3 regions of the Streptomyces sp. NPDC050528 genome follow, and region 1 is predicted to be linked to each of the others. Evidence: riboswitches for the same ligand, from Rfam matches in the RefSeq annotation. Region 1 holds a riboswitch; each other region holds the start of a gene.
What was found. A riboswitch is a leader RNA that binds a small molecule or an ion and turns the genes downstream of it on or off. The one in region 1 is predicted to bind ZMP and ZTP.

Region 1 (5,899 bases):
ACCTCGTGGTCGTCGCCGACGATCCAGACGTTGTTGTCGACGTCCCAGGTGCCGCCGTCGAGGCTGAACTGCCCGGAGGTGACGAGGTGTTCGATGCGCGCGGCCATCACAGCTCCACCACCGAACGCAGCACATCGCCGCCGTGCATCCGCTCGAACGCCTTCTCGACCTCGTCGAGTTGGATCGTCTCCGTGACGAACGCGGCCAGGTCCAGGCGCCCTTGCTGATGCAGGTCGATCAGCATCGGGAAGTCGCGCGAGGGCAGGCAGTCGCCGTACCACGACGACTTGAGCGAACCGCCCCGCCCGAAGACGTCCAGCAGGGGGAGTTCGAGCTTCATCTCGGGTGTCGGCACACCGACGAGGACAACCGTGCCCGCCAAGTCCCGGGCGTAGAAGGCCTGTTTGTACGTCTCCGGGTGGCCGACCGCCTCGATGACGACGTCGGCGCCGAAGCCGCCGGTGAGTTCGCGGATCGCCTCGACGGGGTCGCTCGTCTTGGAGTTGACGGTGTGCGTGGCCCCCATGGAGCGGGCCTTCTCCAGCTTGCGGTCGTCGATGTCCACGGCGATGATCCGTGCCGCTCCCGCGAGTCGGGACCCGGCGATCGCCGCGTCGCCGACGCCACCGCATCCGATGACCGCGACGGTGTCACCGCGTCCGACGTTGCCGGTGTTGATGGCCGCGCCGATCCCGGCCATGACCCCGCAGCCCAACAGCCCGGCGACGGCCGGGGAGACGGACGGGTCGACCTTGGTGCACTGTCCGGCGGCGACCAGGGTCTTGTCGGCGAAGGCGCCGATGCCCAGGGCCGGGGAGAGTTCCTGGCCGGTCGAGGCGAGGGTCATCTTCTGCTTGGCGTTGTGGGTGTTGAAGCAGTACCAGGGGCGGCCACGCAGACAGGCGCGACAATTCCCGCACACTGCACGCCAGTTGAGAATCACGAAGTCGCCGGGAGCGACATCGGTGACGCCCTCGCCGACCGACTCCACGACGCCGGCGGCCTCGTGGCCGAGCAGGAAGGGGAAGTCGTCGCTGATGCCGCCCTGTTTGTAGTGCAGGTCGGTATGACAGACCCCGCAGGCCTGCACCTTCACCACGGCCTCGCCGGGTCCGGGATCGGGCACGACGATCGTCTCGACCCGGACCGGTTCGTTCTTGCCCGGTGCGATCACGCCGCGTACTTCCTGCGCCATGGTCCTGAACCCTTTCGTCGCCGTTGTCCCTGCCTCCGACCCTACGCGTGACTGATCGGTAAGGGCACTCGGGCGTCCCACAGGCGCCCTCCGACCATCACCTCGGTCCATCGGGACCGAGCGGCCCCGGGCGCACCGTCGACAGCCCAGGATCGCCCGACACCACCCGCGACGGCCGACGTAGCCTGAGTGCTCCGACCGACTCCCGAGGAGCGCCGTGAGCATCGCAGGGACGCAGAGCGGTCCGCCGGCCTGGCGGCTGCTCCTCGACTACGTACGACCGCACCGCTGGGCCCTGTTGGCGGGCGCGCTGCTCTCGCTGGTCACCGGCGGCACCGGGCTGCTGCTGCCGCTGGTGGCGCGGGGACTCATCGACGACCTCTCGCACGACCGGACGATCACCGGGGCGTTGCTCGCCATGTCGGCGCTGGTGGTCGCCAACGCGGCGCTGGGCGGGCTGGGTTCGTACATCCTGCGGCGCACCGCCGAGTCGGTGGTGCTCGGCGCGCGGCGCGCGCTGTCGTCGTATCTGCTGCGGCTGCGGATCAGCGCCGTGGACCGCAGCGAGCCCGGCGACCTGATGGCCCGCATCACCTCGGACACCACCCTGCTGCGCGAGGTCACCACGGACTCGCTGGTCGGCCTGGGTACCGAAGGGCTCATCCTCGTCGCGACCGTGGTGATGATGGGCCTGGTCGATCCGGTGCTGCTCGGCGTCACCCTGGCCGTGATCGTGGGTGCGGGCACCGTCCTCAGCGTGATCGTGCCGCGCATCAACCGGGCCAGCAGACAGGCCCAGGACGCGATCGGCGTGATGGGTGCCTCGCTGGAACGGATCCTCGGCGCGCTGCGCACGGTGAAGGCATCCGGCGCCGAGGAGCGCGAGGAGCGCACCCTGCACGCGGCGGCCGAGGAGTCGTGGCGGCAGAGCGTGCGGGCCGCCAAGTGGGCGGCCGCGGCGGGCAATACGGCCGGTCTGTCGATGCAGGTCGCGTTCATCACCGTCCTCGCGGTGGGCGGAGCGCGGGTGGCGACGGGCGCGATCGACGTCGGCACCCTCGTCGCGTTCCTCCTCTACGTCTTCTACCTCATGCAGCCGATCCAGCAGGTCGTCGGCGCGATCACGCAGTACCAGACGGGCGCCGCCGCCCTCTCCCGCATCCAGGAGGCGCTCCAGCTCCCCGCCGAACTCCCGTCCTCGCCCGCCCAGTTGCCCTCCCCCGGAGCCGAACCCGCGACCCTCGCCTTCGACGACGTCCGCTTCCGCTACGCCGACGACCTCCCGTACGTCCACCACGGCGTGACCTTCGAGGTACCGGCCCAGGGCATGACGGCGTTCGTCGGCCCGTCCGGCGCGGGCAAGACCACCGTGTTCTCCCTCATCGAGCGTTTCTACGACCCCGAGTCCGGCGCGATCACCCTCGACGGCCGGGACCTCGCGGACTGGGACCTGCCCCAACTCCGGTCCGCCATCGGCTATGTGGAGCAGGACGCCCCGGTCCTGTCGGGTTCCCTGCGCGACAATCTGCTCCTCGGCAACCCGGACGCGGACGACGACGCCGTGACCCGCGTCCTGAGCACGACCCGCCTCGACGGCCTGCTCGCCCGGCTGCCGAAGGGCGTCGACACCCTGGTCGGCCACCGGGGCACCCGCCTCTCGGGCGGCGAACGTCAACGCGTCGCCATCGCCCGCGCGTTGCTCCGCCACCCCCGTCTCCTGCTCCTCGACGAGGCGACCTCGCAGCTGGACGCGGTCAACGAAGCGGCCCTGCGCGACACCGTCGCCGATGTGGCCCGTACGACCACGGTCCTGGTCGTCGCGCACCGGCTGTCCACGGTGACAATGGCCGACCGGATCGTCGTCATGGACGCGGGCCGGGTCCGCGCGGTGGGTACGCACCGGGAGCTGGTGGACGCCGATCCGCTCTACGCGGAGCTGGCGGCGACACAGTTCCTGGCGACGGCGGGCTGATCCCGAGGGACGACTGAGGGCCGTCCGTTTCCGGACGGCCCTCAAGGTCTGCGTGCTCCGCGGGGTCAGTACTGCGGGCTCACGGCTCGATGCTGGGGAGGAGCCCCGTCACCGGCGCGGCCATGTCGGTGACCTGGTGCAACTGCTGGAGGTCGTTCAGGTGGTTCAGGCCCTGCAGCTGACTGGCGACCCGCGGGACCTCCGCCTGGTGCTCGGCGGGGATTTCACTCACCGCGAGCGAGTCCAGCAGGGCGACCGGGCTGACCTTGCCGTCCTTGAAGGCGGGCGCGTCGGCGGCGTTCGCCATCGGCGCCACGAGGCCGGTGACCCCGACGGCGAGTCCAACGGCGGCGGCAATACGTCGTGTTGAGATCATGCCCTCAGCAACGCGGCCGGTCCCCGCGCGGTCACGGGTACCGGGCGCCGCTCACCCGTGAGGCGGAGCGTGCCGCTGCGTTTGCCGACCCCGGTACAACGGAGGAGTCTCGTAGGAGAGGCCCGTCGCGGCTCACTCGGGTGTGGGCCGCGGCCCTCCGAGGAGGTCACCATGGGCACTGCGGCACGCCCCGGCTTCGACACCGAAGCCCTGCGCCGGGGCATCGAAGACCACACAGCGGCGACACTGCTGTCGCTCTACGCGGACGACGCCGAGATCCACGTCGTCGACCACCAGACCCAGCCCAGCCACCCCAAGGTCCTGCACGGCCGGGACGAGATCGGCGCCATGCTCGCCGACGTCTACAGCCGCGACATGACCCACAAGCTGGAGGAGTGCGTCGTACAAGGGGACCGGGTCGCCTACAGCGAGTCGTGTCAGTACCCGGACGGGGCCCGTGTCCTCGCCGAGTCGATGCTCCTGCTGCAGGACGGCAAGATCACCCGGCAGACCATGATCCAGGCATGGGACGGATAGCGGGACTGGTGCCGAGGGTCCGCATCAACACCCGCCTGACCTGGACCTTCTCGGCGACCACGGCACCCGCGCGCTCCGTTGCGACCCGACGCCGAGCACCGGTTTCCGCAGCGGGCGTGCGAGCGTCCGCCGCGCTGCTGGGATCGGTTCTACGGGCGGCACGGTCCCGTTCGTTGCCGGCGCCGCCCGCCGGTCGGACGCGGGGTTTCCGGCATCGCTGAGCGGGCCGGGGCCGTCGTAGGACTGTCGGTTAGGCTGTTCGTGGGTCGTGACTGGCGCTGAGGTGGAGCACCACCGTGGAGCGGCCCACGCGGAGTCGATGCCGTGCGCCTGGGCGATTGGTCAACCAGCTCAGGAGTGGATCATGTCCCAGGCACGCCTCATGGACGGCACCGCGCTCGCGCGGCGCATCGTCGAGGACACCGCGAAGAAGGCCGCCGACCTCACGCAGCGCACCGGTACGGCGCCCTGTCTGGCGACGGTTCTGGTCGGCGCGGACCCGGCGTCGGTCACGTACGTCCGGATGAAGCAGAACCGTTCGCGCAAGGCGGGCATCGAGTCCCGGCACGTCGAACTGCCCGCCACCACGACCACCGCCGAACTGGTCGACACGCTCACCGCGCTCTCCACCGACCCGACCGTGCACGGCATCCTGCTCCAGCACCCGATGGGCCAACACATCGACGAGCGGGCCGCGTTCGAGGCGATCGCGGCGGAGAAGGACGTGGACGGCGTGACCTTCGCGTCGTTCGCGACGATGAGCTTCGGCCTGCCGGGCTTCGTGTCCTGCACGCCCGGCGGCATCATGCGGCTGCTCGACGAGTACGACGTCGACCCGTCCGGCAAGCGTGCCGTCGTAGTCGGCCGCAGCGCGATCCTGGGCAAGCCGGCCGGCATGCTGCTCCTGGCCCGCGACGCGACGGTGACGTACTGCCACTCCCGCACGCGCGACCTCTCGGCGGTGGTCCGCGAGGCGGACATCGTGGTCGCCGCCGTGGGCCGCCCCCGGCTGATCCGCGGCGAGGACATCAAGCCCGGCGCAGTCGTGATCGACGCCGGTTACAACGCGGGCAACGTCGGTGACGTCGACTTCGAATCGGCCGCCGAGCGCGCCTCGCTGATCACGCCGGTGCCGGGCGGTGTCGGCCCGATGACGATCGCCACGCTCCTGGAGCAGACGGTGACGGCCGCCGCCCGGCAGCTCGGGGTGTGATCAGCGGGTCCACGCGCTGTAGTCCATGACGTCCCCGGCCCTGACGCCGTACTCGGGCTGGTCCTTCGTGAAGGTGCTCTCCATTCCGAGGACGGCGCCGGTGGCCGGGTCCATGATCAGCATCAGCCGGGTGGCGGACTGCTGATAGACGTACGCCTGCCCGTGCCGCCCGAGCCGGTCGGTGACCTCCCCCACCGGCCGCAGCCCGTCCGCCCCCGCGAGCAGCCGCGCCAACGCGGCCGACTCACGCGCCCCGAGCGTCCACCGGTCCAGCAACTCCCCGATGACGCCGAGGAGTTCGGGGGTGGTCAACGGCGTCCTGCTGTACGCCGCCTCCTGGAGATAGGCCCGCAGTCCCGCCACGTCGTGCGGCGGCCGGGCATCGGGCGGAACATCGCTCCAACTCGGCGGAAACGTCGTCTCCTTGAGGACACGCCCGCCCTCGACGACACGTTCCGTGTGACTGTCGTCGGCGTTCCAGCGCACGATGCGTTCCTCGGGGACGGTGACCGGTGGCTTGTCGTCGGACATGCCGAGGCTCCATGTCTGCACGTGGGTCCCCTTGCGCAGAGCGGGAGTTCCGTCGGCGGCGGTCGCCACGGCGAG
Region 2 (5,899 bases), on a different contig from region 1:
GACGGGCCCGTCACCTCGGCCGTCCCGAAGGGCAGTACGGCCCTTCCCCGCTCGGTCTCCTGCGACAGCTCCGGCATCCCCGGCACCTCCCCGGTCCTATCCTCCACCAGTCTGAGTCCGACCCTGGACTTTTGTCCTAAGCCCATGGGGGCACTCGCGAAATCAGCTTCTCCAGGGAGTAATGTCCCACCTGAGAAGACGATCACGAGGAAGGAACGCTCCATGCTTTCCCGCCTGTTTGCCCCCAAGGTGAAGGTCAGCGCGCACTGCGACCTGCCCTGCGGTGTGTACGACCCGGCCCAGGCCCGCATCGAGGCGGAGTCGGTGAAGGCCGTGCAGGACAAGATGGCCGCCAACGACGACCCGCACTTCCAGGCACGCGCCATCGTCATCAAGGAACAGCGTGCCGAGCTCGCGAAGCACCACGTCTCGGTGCTCTGGAGCGACTACTTCAAGCCCCCGCACTTCGAGAAGTACCCGGAGCTGCACCAGCTGGTCAACGACACCCTGAAGGCCCTCTCGGCCGCCAAGGCGTCCACCGACCCGGCGACGGGCCAGAAGGCGCTCGACTACATCGCCCAGATCGACAAGATCTTCTGGGAGACCAAGAAGGCCTGACACCCAGTCGGCCCGACCCGCCCGACCGACGATCGGTGCACCATCGACGGTCAGCGGGTTCGGGGAAGGGGCTCCACCGGTTCGCCGGCGGAGCCCCTTCGTCGTGCCCGCGTCAGGGACGGCAGTCGAAGGGCACTGCCGGTCAAGCGGCGGCTCGCAGGTCCGCGGCAGTCAGCAACGACACCAGCTTGATGCGCTCGGCCGCGAGGGCATCCGCACCACCCTGCTCACGGTCGATCACGCACAGAGCCTCGTGAACCCGCGCGCCCAGGTCACGCAGATCCGCGGTCGACAGCACGATCTGTCCACCACTGGTGACCACGTCCTCGACCACCAGCACTCGCCGGCCCCCCACCTCGGCGCCCTCGGCGAGACGGCAGGTGCCATACGGCTTGGCCTGTTTGCGTACGAACGCACAGGGCAGACCCGTGTGCCGGCCGAGCGCGGTCACGACCGGGATGCCGCCCATCTCCAGGCCGGCCAGCACCTCGGTGCCGGACGGCACCAGTGGCGCCATCCGCTGGGCGATCTCGTCCAGCAGAACGGGATCGCCCTCGAACCGGTACTTGTCGAAGTACTCCGTGGCGGCCCGTCCGGACCGAAGCGTGAAGTGGCCTTCGAGGTGAGAGACGGCATGGATGCGGCGAGCGAGATCAGAATGGGTCACAGGAAGCCAGTCTCCCAGGCGTCGCGGCTCAAGCGGATCGCCGGATCGCAGCCCCCGGTCCCCGGGCAGGATCAACGACCGCGGCGGCGATCCGGAACCGTTCGTCGAGCCCGGACCAGATCTCGTCCAGCAGTTCCTCGGCGTTCCCGGCGCCGACAGCGGCCTCGGTGAAGGGAGCGGCGACCGAGACCTGTTCGCCGTCGGAGTCGTAGGTGGTCAGCAGGACCGCCTCGCCCGGTTCCAGATCCTGTACGGCGAGGGTCATCACGTTGCTGGTCAGGCGTGCGGCACGGCTGGGGCGGGCGGCTCCGAAAACGGTGGTGCGTCCGCCGTCGCGGCTGATCAGCGCGGTGATCCGGGACGTCCGGATCGGCGGGTCCGGTTCGTACGCGAAGCCGCTGAGCGCTTCGGTGGGCGCGGCTCCCGCACGGAGTCGTTCCGCGGCCCGGGACACCTGCTCGCCATTGCCCAGAACCAGCCAGCCGTCGGTGGCCGTGGCGGCGGCGTAGTGGCGAAGTGGATCGTGTTCCGCCGCGGCGAGGGAGCCGACCACGAGCTCACCGTCCATCAGTCGCAGGGCGCGGTCGCGCGAGGCAGGGCTGCGGCCGGTGAGGAAGTAACCGCCCAGAACCGTTCCGGAGCGGGTGCGGGCGCACAGGACCCCGCGGCCCGGGTAGGGGTTGGCGGACAACAGGTCGTGGAGGGCGAACATACGGCTGCGCTTTCCGGGACGGGTGCGTGCGAGGGCGATCTGATACTCACGGCAGGCGTCTTCGACCTCACGGGAACGGATCGATCCGCCCGGCTCGGCGATGTGGCCGACACCGTGCCGGTGGCGTCGACGACGTGACGGCGGAGCTCGGATTCATTCCGTAACGCGGATCCACGTCCTGGTCTCCTCAGCGGAAAATCACTGACGGAGACGCCCAGGCGGTCGACGCTCACGCGGGTCAACGGCCGCTCCCCGGTGGTTGTCCACCCTCGCCAGTCGCGGCCGGACCAGACTCTACCGACAAGGATGCTTCGCCGTTCCCGCCCCGGCACAAACGGCCCCCGTGCCATCCTGGACCCCGTGAACCGCGACGACCTCGTACGGCTGCGACAGGCCCGCGACCGCATGAACCGCGAGTACGCCGAACCCCTCGACATGGCCTCGATCGCGCGCACCGCGCTGATGTCGCCGGGCCACTTCCAGCGCAGTTTCCGCGCCGCGTACGGCGAGACGCCGTACAGCTATCTCATGACCCGGCGGATCGAGCGGGCCAAGGCCCTTCTCCGGCGCGGGGATCTGAGTGTGACCGAGGTGTGCATGGCCGTCGGGTGTACTTCGCTCGGTTCGTTCAGCTCGCGGTTCACCGAGTTGGTCGGTGAGACGCCCAGCGCCTATCGGGCCCGTTCGCACGAGGCCGGTGCCGTGATCCCGTCCTGCGTGGCCCGCACTTTTACCCGGCCGAACCGGGCGGGACCGCCGCCGCGCCCCTAGCCTGTCGTCCATGGATCTCAAACTCCGCCAGTGCTTCATCGCCGTCGACGACCACGACAAGGCGCTCGCCTTCTACTGCGACGTCCTGGAGCTGGAAATCCGTAACGACGTCGGTTTCGAGGGCATGCGGTGGGTGACCGTGGGGTCGCCGTTGCAGCCGGACGTGGAGATCGTCCTGGAGCCGCCGGCCGCGAACCCGGATGCCTCCCCCGCCGACAAGCAGGCCATGGCCGAACTCCTCGCCAAGGGCACCCTGCGCGGCGTGAACTTCACCACCGCCGACTGCGACGCCCTCTACGCCCGCGTCCAGGAGTCCGGCGCCGAGGTGGTCCAGGAACCGACGGACCAGCCCTACGGCGTCCGCGACTGCGCGTTCCGCGACCCGGCCGGGAACATGCTGCGGTTCATGCAGCGGGACGGGGACTGAAAACACACGGGGCAGTCGCGAGCCTCGCGCCTACCATCACGCCATGAGCGCACCCACCCTCCGCTGGACCTACGCCTTCGTCGACCGCCCGCTCGGTCTCGTCGAACCCGCCCGCACCTTCTGGACGGCCGTCACGGACACCCGGCCGTCCGAACCGCGCGGTGAACAAGGCGAGTTCGTCACCCTGCTGTCAGAGGGGACGGACGCCTGTGTGAAGGTCCAGGGCGTCGACGCCGGCCCGGGCGGCGCTCATCTCGACTTCTCCGTCGCGGACGTACCGGCGTTCGTGAACTCCGCGCTGCGACTCGGCGCCGACACCGTCGCCGAGCACGACGGCTGGGCCGTACTCCGGTCCCCCGCAGGGCAGTTGTTCTGCGCGGTCCCCTGGCACGGCGAGTCCGTACGACCGCCCGTCGCGGCCGGCACCCGCCTCGACCAGGTGTCGATCGACATCGGGCCCGGCTCCTACGACGCCGAACTCGCCTTCTGGAGCGCCCTGTTGCCCGACTGGGCCTCGCTGTCCGGCGCGCTCCCCGAGTTCCACGTGCTCAAGCCGCCGCCCGGCCTGCCGATCCGCATCCTGCTCCAACGCCTCGGCGAGGAACGCCCCGCCGCCGCCCATCTCGACCTGGCCTGCGCGGACATCGACGCGGCCGTCGCCCGTCACGAGAACCTCGGCGCGACCGTCGTCTCCCACGGCAAGCACTGGACGGTCATGCGGGACCCGGCCGGCGGCACCTACTGCCTGACGGGCCGCGACCCGGAGACCGGCGGGCTCCCCAACCGCCCCTGAGGCGACGGCCTCAGCCCGTCCACACCTCCACATCCACCACCGCGTCCACCGGAATCGCCCCGTACACATGCGGGAACTCCTCCCCACCCGGCTCCGGCGCCTCGTACTTCAGCGGTGCGTCGAGCCGTATCGGGTCCACGACGAGGACCACCAGCTCGCCGAGGCCGTCATAGGAACCGTACAAAAAGGCTGCCACGCGCGGGAGTTGGGCGCGGGTCGAGCAGTGGATGAAACCCTCCTCCTGGAGGGTGCGGCCACGGGTCGACCACGCGTAGCTCCCCCGCGCACGGGCCTCGTCCCAGAGGGCGCGCTCGGTGATGTGGAGGATGGGGGTGGTGGCGAGTTCCTGTTCAGACATGAGCCCACGCTACGACCCCCGCACCCGCCCTCGCTACGACCTCGGCTCGCGCCACATCGGGTACATGCGCGGGCCGTCCGGCAGGTCGAGGGTGTGGTCGGTGAAGGTGTAGCCGAGGCGCTCGTACAGCTTGGTGCTGCGTTCGCTGCTCGCCTCCAGGTACGCGGGCAGGCCCTCGCGGTCACAGCGGTCGAGGACGTGCCGGATGAGCGCGGCGCCGAGTCCCTCGCCCTGTCGGTCCGGTGCCACGCCGATCATCCACAGGTACTCGTGCACCCGCCCGGCCGGATGCGACTCCGACATCAACCGGGCGATCGTCTCGACCCGCTCGTTGTCCGGATCCACCAACTCCCGTAGCCCTACGGCTTCGTCCTCGCCGTCCGCCACATGCGCCTCGGCCGGTACCGACAGCCACAGCGCGCACGCCGCGCCGTCCTCGGCGAGGTCGATGCGGCCGTCGGCGAGCACGGCGTCGGTGAAGGCGGCCATCAGTTTGTGGTGGGTCGTGCGGCGGTACTCGGCGTCGGGAAAGACCCAGCCGCTGACCGGATCGTCCTGGAAGGCCTCGTCCAACAGCCGGACGACCAGCTCTCTGTCACCCTCGCCCGCCGCCCGTATCGCCACGCTCATGTTCCGCCCCTTAGTCCTCAACCACCGCTACCTGAACGGCTGTTGAGCCTAACGGGACTTCCGGGCGAGTGAGCCGAAGGGACACAGGCTTTGGCGCCCCGGAGGCGAACCGAGCCACAAAAAAACGGGCCCCGCGCACCGTGGGGATGCGCGGGACCCGCCGGTCCGGGGCCCGGGGCCATGCGGAGTCAGGGCCGCACGGCCACCAGGGGCTCCGGAGTCATCAACTGCTGCGCCGGGTCACGAACTCGGCCAGCGCCAGCAGACCGCCCGCGTCCTGCGGGTCCGGGATCGCCCGGGCCAGTTCCTGCACGGCCCGCGCCATCCGGTCGGCCGCCTGGGCCTGCGCCCAGTCCCGGCCCCCGGCCCGCTCCACGGCGAGCGCGGTGCGCTCCAACTCCCCTTCCTCGTACGGCAGTCCGTACAGTTCCGCGAGTTCCACGGCCGCCGGGGTGCCCGAGGTGAGGGCGGCGACCACGGGCAGGGACTTCTTGCGGACGGCGAGGTCGGCGCCGGCCGGTTTGCCGGTGCGGCCGGGGTCGCCCCATATGCCGATGACGTCGTCGATCAGCTGGAAGGCGAGCCCGGCCTGGCGGCCGAACGCGTCCAGTGCCTCGACGTCCTCGGCGGACGCCCCCGCGTACAGCGCCCCCACCGCACAGGCGCAGCCGAGCAGCGCGCCGGTCTTGGCCTCGGCCATGGCGAGCACCTCGTCGAGGGTGACCTCGGTGGGGGCCCGTTTCTCCATGGCGGTGTCCGCGTGCTGGCCCTCGCAGAGTTCGACGACGCAGTCCGCGAGCCGGGCCGCGGCGGCCGCGGACGCGGGGTGCGGGTCCTCGGCGAGCAGCCGCAGGGCCAGCGCCTGGAGGGCGTCCCCGGCCAGGATCGCGTCGGCGTCGCCGAACACGGTCCACGCGGTGGGC
Region 3 (5,899 bases), on a different contig from region 1:
CTGTCGATCGTCGCCAATGAGACGAGGAACACAGTGCGTACGGCGGCGCGTCAGCGCACGCTCGCCGGCCGGGAGGCGGCGTTCGCGGAGGCCGAGCCGCTGATACCGGAATCGGCGGACCCCGCGGTCGCCACGCTGGAGACGGAGCGCCGCGCGGCCCTCCTCTCCGCCCTGGACCAGCTCAGCGAGGACCACCGCCTGGTCGTCACCTACCGCTATCTCCTGGAGATGGACGAACCGGAAACGGCCCAGGCCCTGGGCTGGCCACGCGGCACGGTGAAGTCCCGACTGAACCGCGCGCTGAAGAAACTGGGGCGGTTGCTGCCGGATTTCCGACCTCGGGAAGGGGGTGACGAGGATGAGTGACGAGCGGAAGTCCTACGGCGGTGACGGCGCCGGCGAGCATGAAGGCGCCGGGCATCGGCGAGTCGGCCGCGACGGGCACGCGGGGCGCACGGATGCCTCTCGGCTGCCCGAGGAGCTGCGGGCGTTGGGGCGTTCGCTGGACGCGCGGGGTGGTCGCGGTGGCGGGGCCGCCGGGTCCGAGTCGATGGTCGAGCGGGTGCTGGCGCAGATATTGGCCGAGCAGATCCCGGTGCCTGTCCAGGAGGCAGGGCCGACCGGGGTCCGGGCGCGGCTGCGCGCTGTCCGACGCTGGACGCGGATGCGGTGGCGGGCGCTGACGGCGGCCGTATGCGGTCTGCTGACGGTGCTCGTGCTCACGCCTCCGGTGCGGGCGGCGGTCTTCGACTGGTTCGGCTTCGGCGGGGTCGAGGTGCGGTACGACCCGTCGGCGGTGCCCTCGGCCGGGGCTGAGGTGCCGGGGTGCGGGCGGTCGGTGACGCTGGCGCAGGCCGGTCGGCGTGCGGGGTTCGAGCCGGTGGTGCCGGACGCGTTGGGTGTGCCGGACGCGGTGACGGTGACCGGTGAACCGCAGGGGCGCTTTCTGGTGAGCCTGTGCTGGCGGGACGGCGGGCACACGGTCCGGGTCGACGAGTATCCGGCGCGGCTGGACGTCGGTTTCGCCAAGACGGTGCGTGAGCCGCCGGAGTGGCTGTCGTTGGGGGCGAGCGCCTCGCCGGACGGCGTGCAGGATCCGGCGCTGTGGTTCGCGCGGCCGCATCAGCTGAGTTTCTGGCTGGTGGATGCGGACGGGGGCCGTTATACGCGGGAGGAGCGGACGGCGGGGCCGACGTTGCTGTGGACGCATGCGGTCGGTGGGATTCCGGGCGGTGATCTGACGTTCCGTCTGGAGGGTGTGGAGTCGAAGCAGCGGGCCTTGGAGATCGCGCGGTCGCTCGATCGGCCGCGGTAGGGCCACCTGTGCAAGTGGCGCGAACTGTGCGAGCAGTGCGGGTAGTTCAGACGGCTCGGGTGGGATGGGAACCTCGACGGTTCGAGCGGTGTACCAGAAGTGACAGGCGGCTCGCGGGCGGGCCGTACGGGGATCGACTGGCTGGGGGTTCGGGTGTTCGGAGGCGGAAGTACGGGCGGGGCAGGCGGAGTTACGGGCGGGACGAGGAGGAGCGCGGCGAGGACAGGTGGGAGTGCGAGCGGAGTTCGTGAACTGACGACCCTGAGCGGGGCGTTGGCGATGACGCTGGCCCTGATGGTGTGGGGTGCGTCGGACGCGGCCGCGGGCGGGCCGACGAGCGTGCTCGTTACCTCGCCGGCGAGCGGGCGGGCCACGGCCTTGTACTACTCGGACGAACAGTACGGAAAGCTCCAGCAGTTACTCGGGGCCGAGGGCAGGGGCACCCGCGACAAGCCGCCCGAGGCCGATCTGGCCCACGCCCGGCAGATCAACGTGACCTGGCTGGCGCACGACATATCGCCCTGGCGGATCGACCGGGTCTTTCCGGTCGAGTCCCGACCGCAGGCGGTATGGATCCACACGGCGGCCGACGTGTCGGAGAACACGAACCTGAACGGCTATTGGCACCGGGCCGGGCAACCCGCCCAACTCCGCGCCCTCCTCAAGAAGTTGGGCGTGCTGGGCAAGGGCACCGGCAACAGCTACTCGGGCATCTTCCCGGCGCCGTGGCAGTCGCCGTCGCCGTCGACCGAGCCGGATCCGGCGACCGTCGCGCCTGACGCCGACGCGGGGGTGGGGACCACCACGGTGCGGGTCTCCTCGCCGGACAAGGGTCATGGCACCGAGTGGTGGTGGGCGATACCGGGTGCGGCGGCCGGAGCGGTACTGGCCCTGGTTCTACGGCCGTTCGTCGCGCGGCTGCCGCTGGACCGGTGGCGGAAGGGACGGGAGTCGGGGCCTCGGCAGGAGTTGCGGGACGTGTGAGGGGCGGAGGACAGGAGGGGACGAGGAGAGTTGGAGAAGGGGGGACGGGATGGAACGCGGGAGAGGACGGGCGAGGTTGCGGGGCCTGTGTCTCGTGGCCGGGCCGGTACTGATGGCCCTCGTCGGGATGCACCCGGTCCAAGCGGCTCCGCTCCGGGACATCCCGGATCTGGCGCTGGTCGTCGCGGGCGACACCGGCCGGACGGAGAGCTGGCGCTCCGGGGAGTCGTCATTCGCCCGCCTGTGGACGTTGTTGCAGCCGACGTACGCGGGGACGGAGCGGGTGTCGCAGGAGTGGGAGGCGGGCCGGTATCCGGCGGTGCGGTTCACCGTGGTCTGGGGGCTGACCGGGGTCGGGGGCTGGCCCCGGACGAGTCGGGCTCCGGGTGGTGATGTGGCGGTGGAGCGGGAGGACCAGTTGTTCGTGGCCCCGGACGGCACACCGTGGGTGCGGACTGATCCGGCTCCGGAGGTGGCGGACGACGACATCCGCTGGCATCGGGCACCGCGTGCGGTCTTCGCTCAGTGGGAGCGGGCGGGGATGCTCGGCGGAACCGGCGCTGACAGCAAGGCAGTTGGGGGTGGGACCGCATCTGCGGGGCTTAGCGGCTCTGTCTGGTGGGCGGCGGCGGGTGTGGCCGTCGGTGTGGGCGGCACGCTGCTGATACGCCGCGCGGCGGCCCGGCGTGAGGCCGGACCGCCGCGCGAGGAACCACGACAGGAACTCATCGATCTGTGAGAGTCGCCGGTCTTTGACAACTCAAGAGAGAGCGTGGGTCAGCTGTCAGCCGAGGTCGATCTCCGGGTACAGCGGGAAGCCGGCGACGAGGTCGGTGGCGCGGTGGGAGATCTCGTCCGCGATCTTCGGGTCGAGGATGTGCTGCGCCTTGGACGGCGCGCCCTTGCTGGTGGTGCCGGGCTCCGTGGTGGTGAGGACGCGGTCGATGAGACCGGCGACCTCGTCCATCTCGGCGGTGCCCAGGCCGCGGGTGGTCAGGGCGGGCGTGCCGATGCGGATGCCGGAGGTGTACCAGGCGCCGTTGGGGTCGGCCGGGATGGCGTTGCGGTTGGTGACGATGCCCGAGTCGAGCAGGGCGGCCTCGGCCTGGCGACCGGTGAGGCCGTAGGAGGAGGCGACGTCGATCAGGTTGAGGTGGTTGTCGGTGCCGCCGGTGACGAGGGTGGCGCCCCGGCGCATCAGGCCGTCGGCCAGCGCGCGGGAGTTGTCGACGATGCGCTGGGCGTAGTCCTGGAAGGAGGGCTGCCTGGCCTCGGCGAGGGCGACGGCCTTGGCGGCCATGACGTGCGGGAGCGGGCCGCCGAGGACCATCGGGCAGCCGCGGTCGACCTGGTCCTTGAGGGAGTCGTCGCACAGGACCATGCCGCCGCGCGGGCCGCGCAGCGACTTGTGGGTGGTGGTGGTGACGATCTGGGCGTGCGGGACCGGGTCGAAGTCGCCGGTCAGCACCTTGCCCGCGACCAGGCCGGCGAAGTGCGCCATGTCGACCATCAGGGTCGCCCCGACCTCGTCGGCGATCTCGCGCATGATGCGGAAGTTCACGAGGCGCGGGTAGGCGGAGTAGCCGCCGACGATGATCAGCGGCTTGAACTCACGGGCGGAGGCGCGCAGGGCCTCGTAGTCGATGAGGCCGGTGACGGGGTCGGTGCCGTAGGAGCGCTGGTCGAACATCTTGCCGGAGATGTTCGGGCGGAAGCCGTGGGTGAGGTGGCCGCCGGCGTCCAGGGACATGCCGAGCATGCGCTGGTTGCCGAAGGCCTGGCGGAGTTCGGCCCAGTCGGCGTCGGAGAGGTCGTTGACCTGGCGGACGCCCGCCTTCGCGAGGGCGGGGACCTCGACGCGGTCGGCGAGGATCGACCAGAAGGCGACGAGGTTGGCGTCGATGCCGGAGTGCGGCTGGACGTAGGCGTGGCGGGCGCCGAAGAGTTCGCGCGCGTGCTCGGCGGCGAGGGACTCGACGGTGTCGACGTTGCGACAGCCGGCGTAGAAGCGGCGGCCGATGGTGCCCTCGGCGTACTTGTCGCTGAACCAGTTGCCCATGGCCAGGAGGGTGGCCGGGGAGGCGTAGTTCTCCGAGGCGATCAGCTTGAGCATCTCGCGCTGGTCGGCGACTTCCTGGCCGATGGCGTCGGCGACGCGCGGCTCGACGGCACGGATCACATCGAGGGCGGCGCGGAAGGCGGTGGACTCGTTGGAGAGGGCAGAGAGAGGCACGGAATTGTCGGGCATGGGGACCTCCGGACGTGGCGTTCGGCGTTCTCGGTACGGCCCAGGCGCACGGCACACATTCCAGCTCGGGCCGCTCCCCGATGGTCGGTCCCATCCCAGCGCGCCAGTCACGGCCCGCCGGTCAGCCTACCGGGCGGGCCGGACGGTGCGGCTCCTGCGTCCACCATGCGGGCGAGGACAGGAAAGGGGCACCCTCACCTCCGGGAGACGCCGTGACCAGTGCAGAAGCAAGTACGAAAGCCAGTACGGAAGCCCTCATCGCCGCCGCCGAGGACACCCACGGGTCGACGATCTGGATCGCGCCGCCGCTGATGATCAGCGAGGAGGACCTGGACTGGGGACTGGCCTAGAGGACCTGGACTGGGGACTGGCCTAACTGCGTGCCGCGTTGGGGGGTCTAGGGCCGTGGCCTGTCCGGGGAATCTCCAGAGGTCGGTGAGAGGGCCCACAGGGGCGGCCCGTGGCGATCTCCCCTCCCCTAGAGTCCCTTTGTGCTCTTTGGAATGGTGTGCGCGCTCGGCGCGGCGGTCTGCTTCGGTACGGCGACGGTGTTGCAGGCGGTCGCCGCGCGGGCGGCCTCGGCGGGTGGAGGCGGGGACGCGGCGCTGTTGCTGCGGGCGTTGCGGCAGTGGCGGTATCTGGCGGGGTTGGGGCTGGACGGGCTGGGGTTCGTGTTCCAGATCGCGGCGCTGCGGTCGCTTCCCATCTACGCGGTCGGGGCTGCCCTGGCGTCGAGCCTCGCGGTGACGGCGGTGGTGGCCGCGCGGCTGCTGAAGGTACGGCTCAGCGGCGTGGAGTGGGGAGCCGTCGGCGTGGTGTGCGCGGGCCTCGCGATGTTGGGGCTGGCGTCCGGGGCGGAGGGGCACCGGGACGGGTCCATGGCGTTGAAGTGGGCGATGCTCGGGACAGCGGTCGTAGTGCTGCTGCTCGGGCTGGTCGGGGGGCGACTGCCGGAGCGGGGGCGGGCGTTGACGCTCGGTCTTGGCGCCGGGTTCGGGTTCGGGGTCGTCGAGGTGGCGGTCCGGTTGATCGACTCGCTGAAGCCCTCGACGCTGGTCGGCAATCCGGCGACGTACGCGCTGCTCGTCGGTGGGGGCGCGGCGTTTTTGTTGCTGACGACGGCGTTGCAGCGGGGGTCGGTGACGACGGCCACTGCCGGGCTGGTGATCGGGGAGACGATCGGGCCGGCGGCGGTGGGGGTGGTGTGGCTCGGGGACCGGACGCGGGAGGGGCTGGAGTGGCTCGCGGTGTTGGGGTTTGTGGTGGCGGTGGTGGGAGCGCTGGCCTTGGCGCGGTTCGGTGAAGCGCCTGCCTCCGGCGGTGGAGCGGTGGAGGGTGCGGGTGAGTTGGGG

Region 2: linked by a shared signal. The riboswitch ahead of ACIBK4_RS03465 (IMP cyclohydrolase) and the one ahead of ACIBK4_RS15875 (bifunctional 5,10-methylenetetrahydrofolate dehydrogenase/5,10-methenyltetrahydrofolate cyclohydrolase) in region 1 are both predicted to bind ZMP and ZTP.
Region 3: linked by a shared signal. The riboswitch ahead of ACIBK4_RS05950 (glycine hydroxymethyltransferase) and the one ahead of ACIBK4_RS15875 (bifunctional 5,10-methylenetetrahydrofolate dehydrogenase/5,10-methenyltetrahydrofolate cyclohydrolase) in region 1 are both predicted to bind ZMP and ZTP.

The regions. Positions count from the first base shown of each region.
Region 1 is NZ_JBITHH010000004.1:216,735-222,633, reverse strand. Features, by position in the region: gene ACIBK4_RS15900 (MBL fold metallo-hydrolase) at 1-107, opposite strand, end outside; gene ACIBK4_RS15895 (S-(hydroxymethyl)mycothiol dehydrogenase) at 107-1,195, opposite strand; gene ACIBK4_RS15890 (ABC transporter ATP-binding protein) at 1,413-3,167, shown strand; gene ACIBK4_RS15885 (hypothetical protein) at 3,247-3,543, opposite strand; gene ACIBK4_RS15880 (nuclear transport factor 2 family protein) at 3,715-4,080, shown strand; ZMP/ZTP riboswitch at 4,339-4,423, shown strand; gene ACIBK4_RS15875 (bifunctional 5,10-methylenetetrahydrofolate dehydrogenase/5,10-methenyltetrahydrofolate cyclohydrolase) at 4,445-5,293, shown strand; gene ACIBK4_RS15870 (CU044_5270 family protein) at 5,294-5,899, opposite strand, start outside.
Region 2 is NZ_JBITHH010000001.1:758,007-763,905, forward strand. Features, by position in the region: gene sodX (nickel-type superoxide dismutase maturation protease) at 1-77, opposite strand, end outside; gene sodN (superoxide dismutase, Ni) at 223-618, shown strand; gene pyrE (orotate phosphoribosyltransferase) at 761-1,285, opposite strand; gene ACIBK4_RS03465 (IMP cyclohydrolase) at 1,314-1,997, opposite strand; ZMP/ZTP riboswitch at 2,203-2,287, opposite strand; gene ACIBK4_RS03470 (helix-turn-helix transcriptional regulator) at 2,358-2,768, shown strand; gene ACIBK4_RS03475 (VOC family protein) at 2,779-3,195, shown strand; gene ACIBK4_RS03480 (VOC family protein) at 3,239-3,988, shown strand; gene ACIBK4_RS03485 (DUF952 domain-containing protein) at 3,999-4,346, opposite strand; gene ACIBK4_RS03490 (GNAT family N-acetyltransferase) at 4,380-4,976, opposite strand; gene ACIBK4_RS03495 (family 2 encapsulin nanocompartment cargo protein polyprenyl transferase) at 5,200-5,899, opposite strand, start outside.
Region 3 is NZ_JBITHH010000001.1:1,279,192-1,285,090, forward strand. Features, by position in the region: gene ACIBK4_RS05930 (RNA polymerase sigma factor) at 1-366, shown strand, start outside; gene ACIBK4_RS05935 (hypothetical protein) at 359-1,315, shown strand; gene ACIBK4_RS05940 (hypothetical protein) at 1,595-2,299, shown strand; gene ACIBK4_RS05945 (hypothetical protein) at 2,349-3,038, shown strand; gene ACIBK4_RS05950 (glycine hydroxymethyltransferase) at 3,084-4,547, opposite strand; ZMP/ZTP riboswitch at 4,579-4,668, opposite strand; gene ACIBK4_RS05955 (hypothetical protein) at 4,760-4,897, shown strand; gene ACIBK4_RS05960 (hypothetical protein) at 5,051-5,899, shown strand, end outside.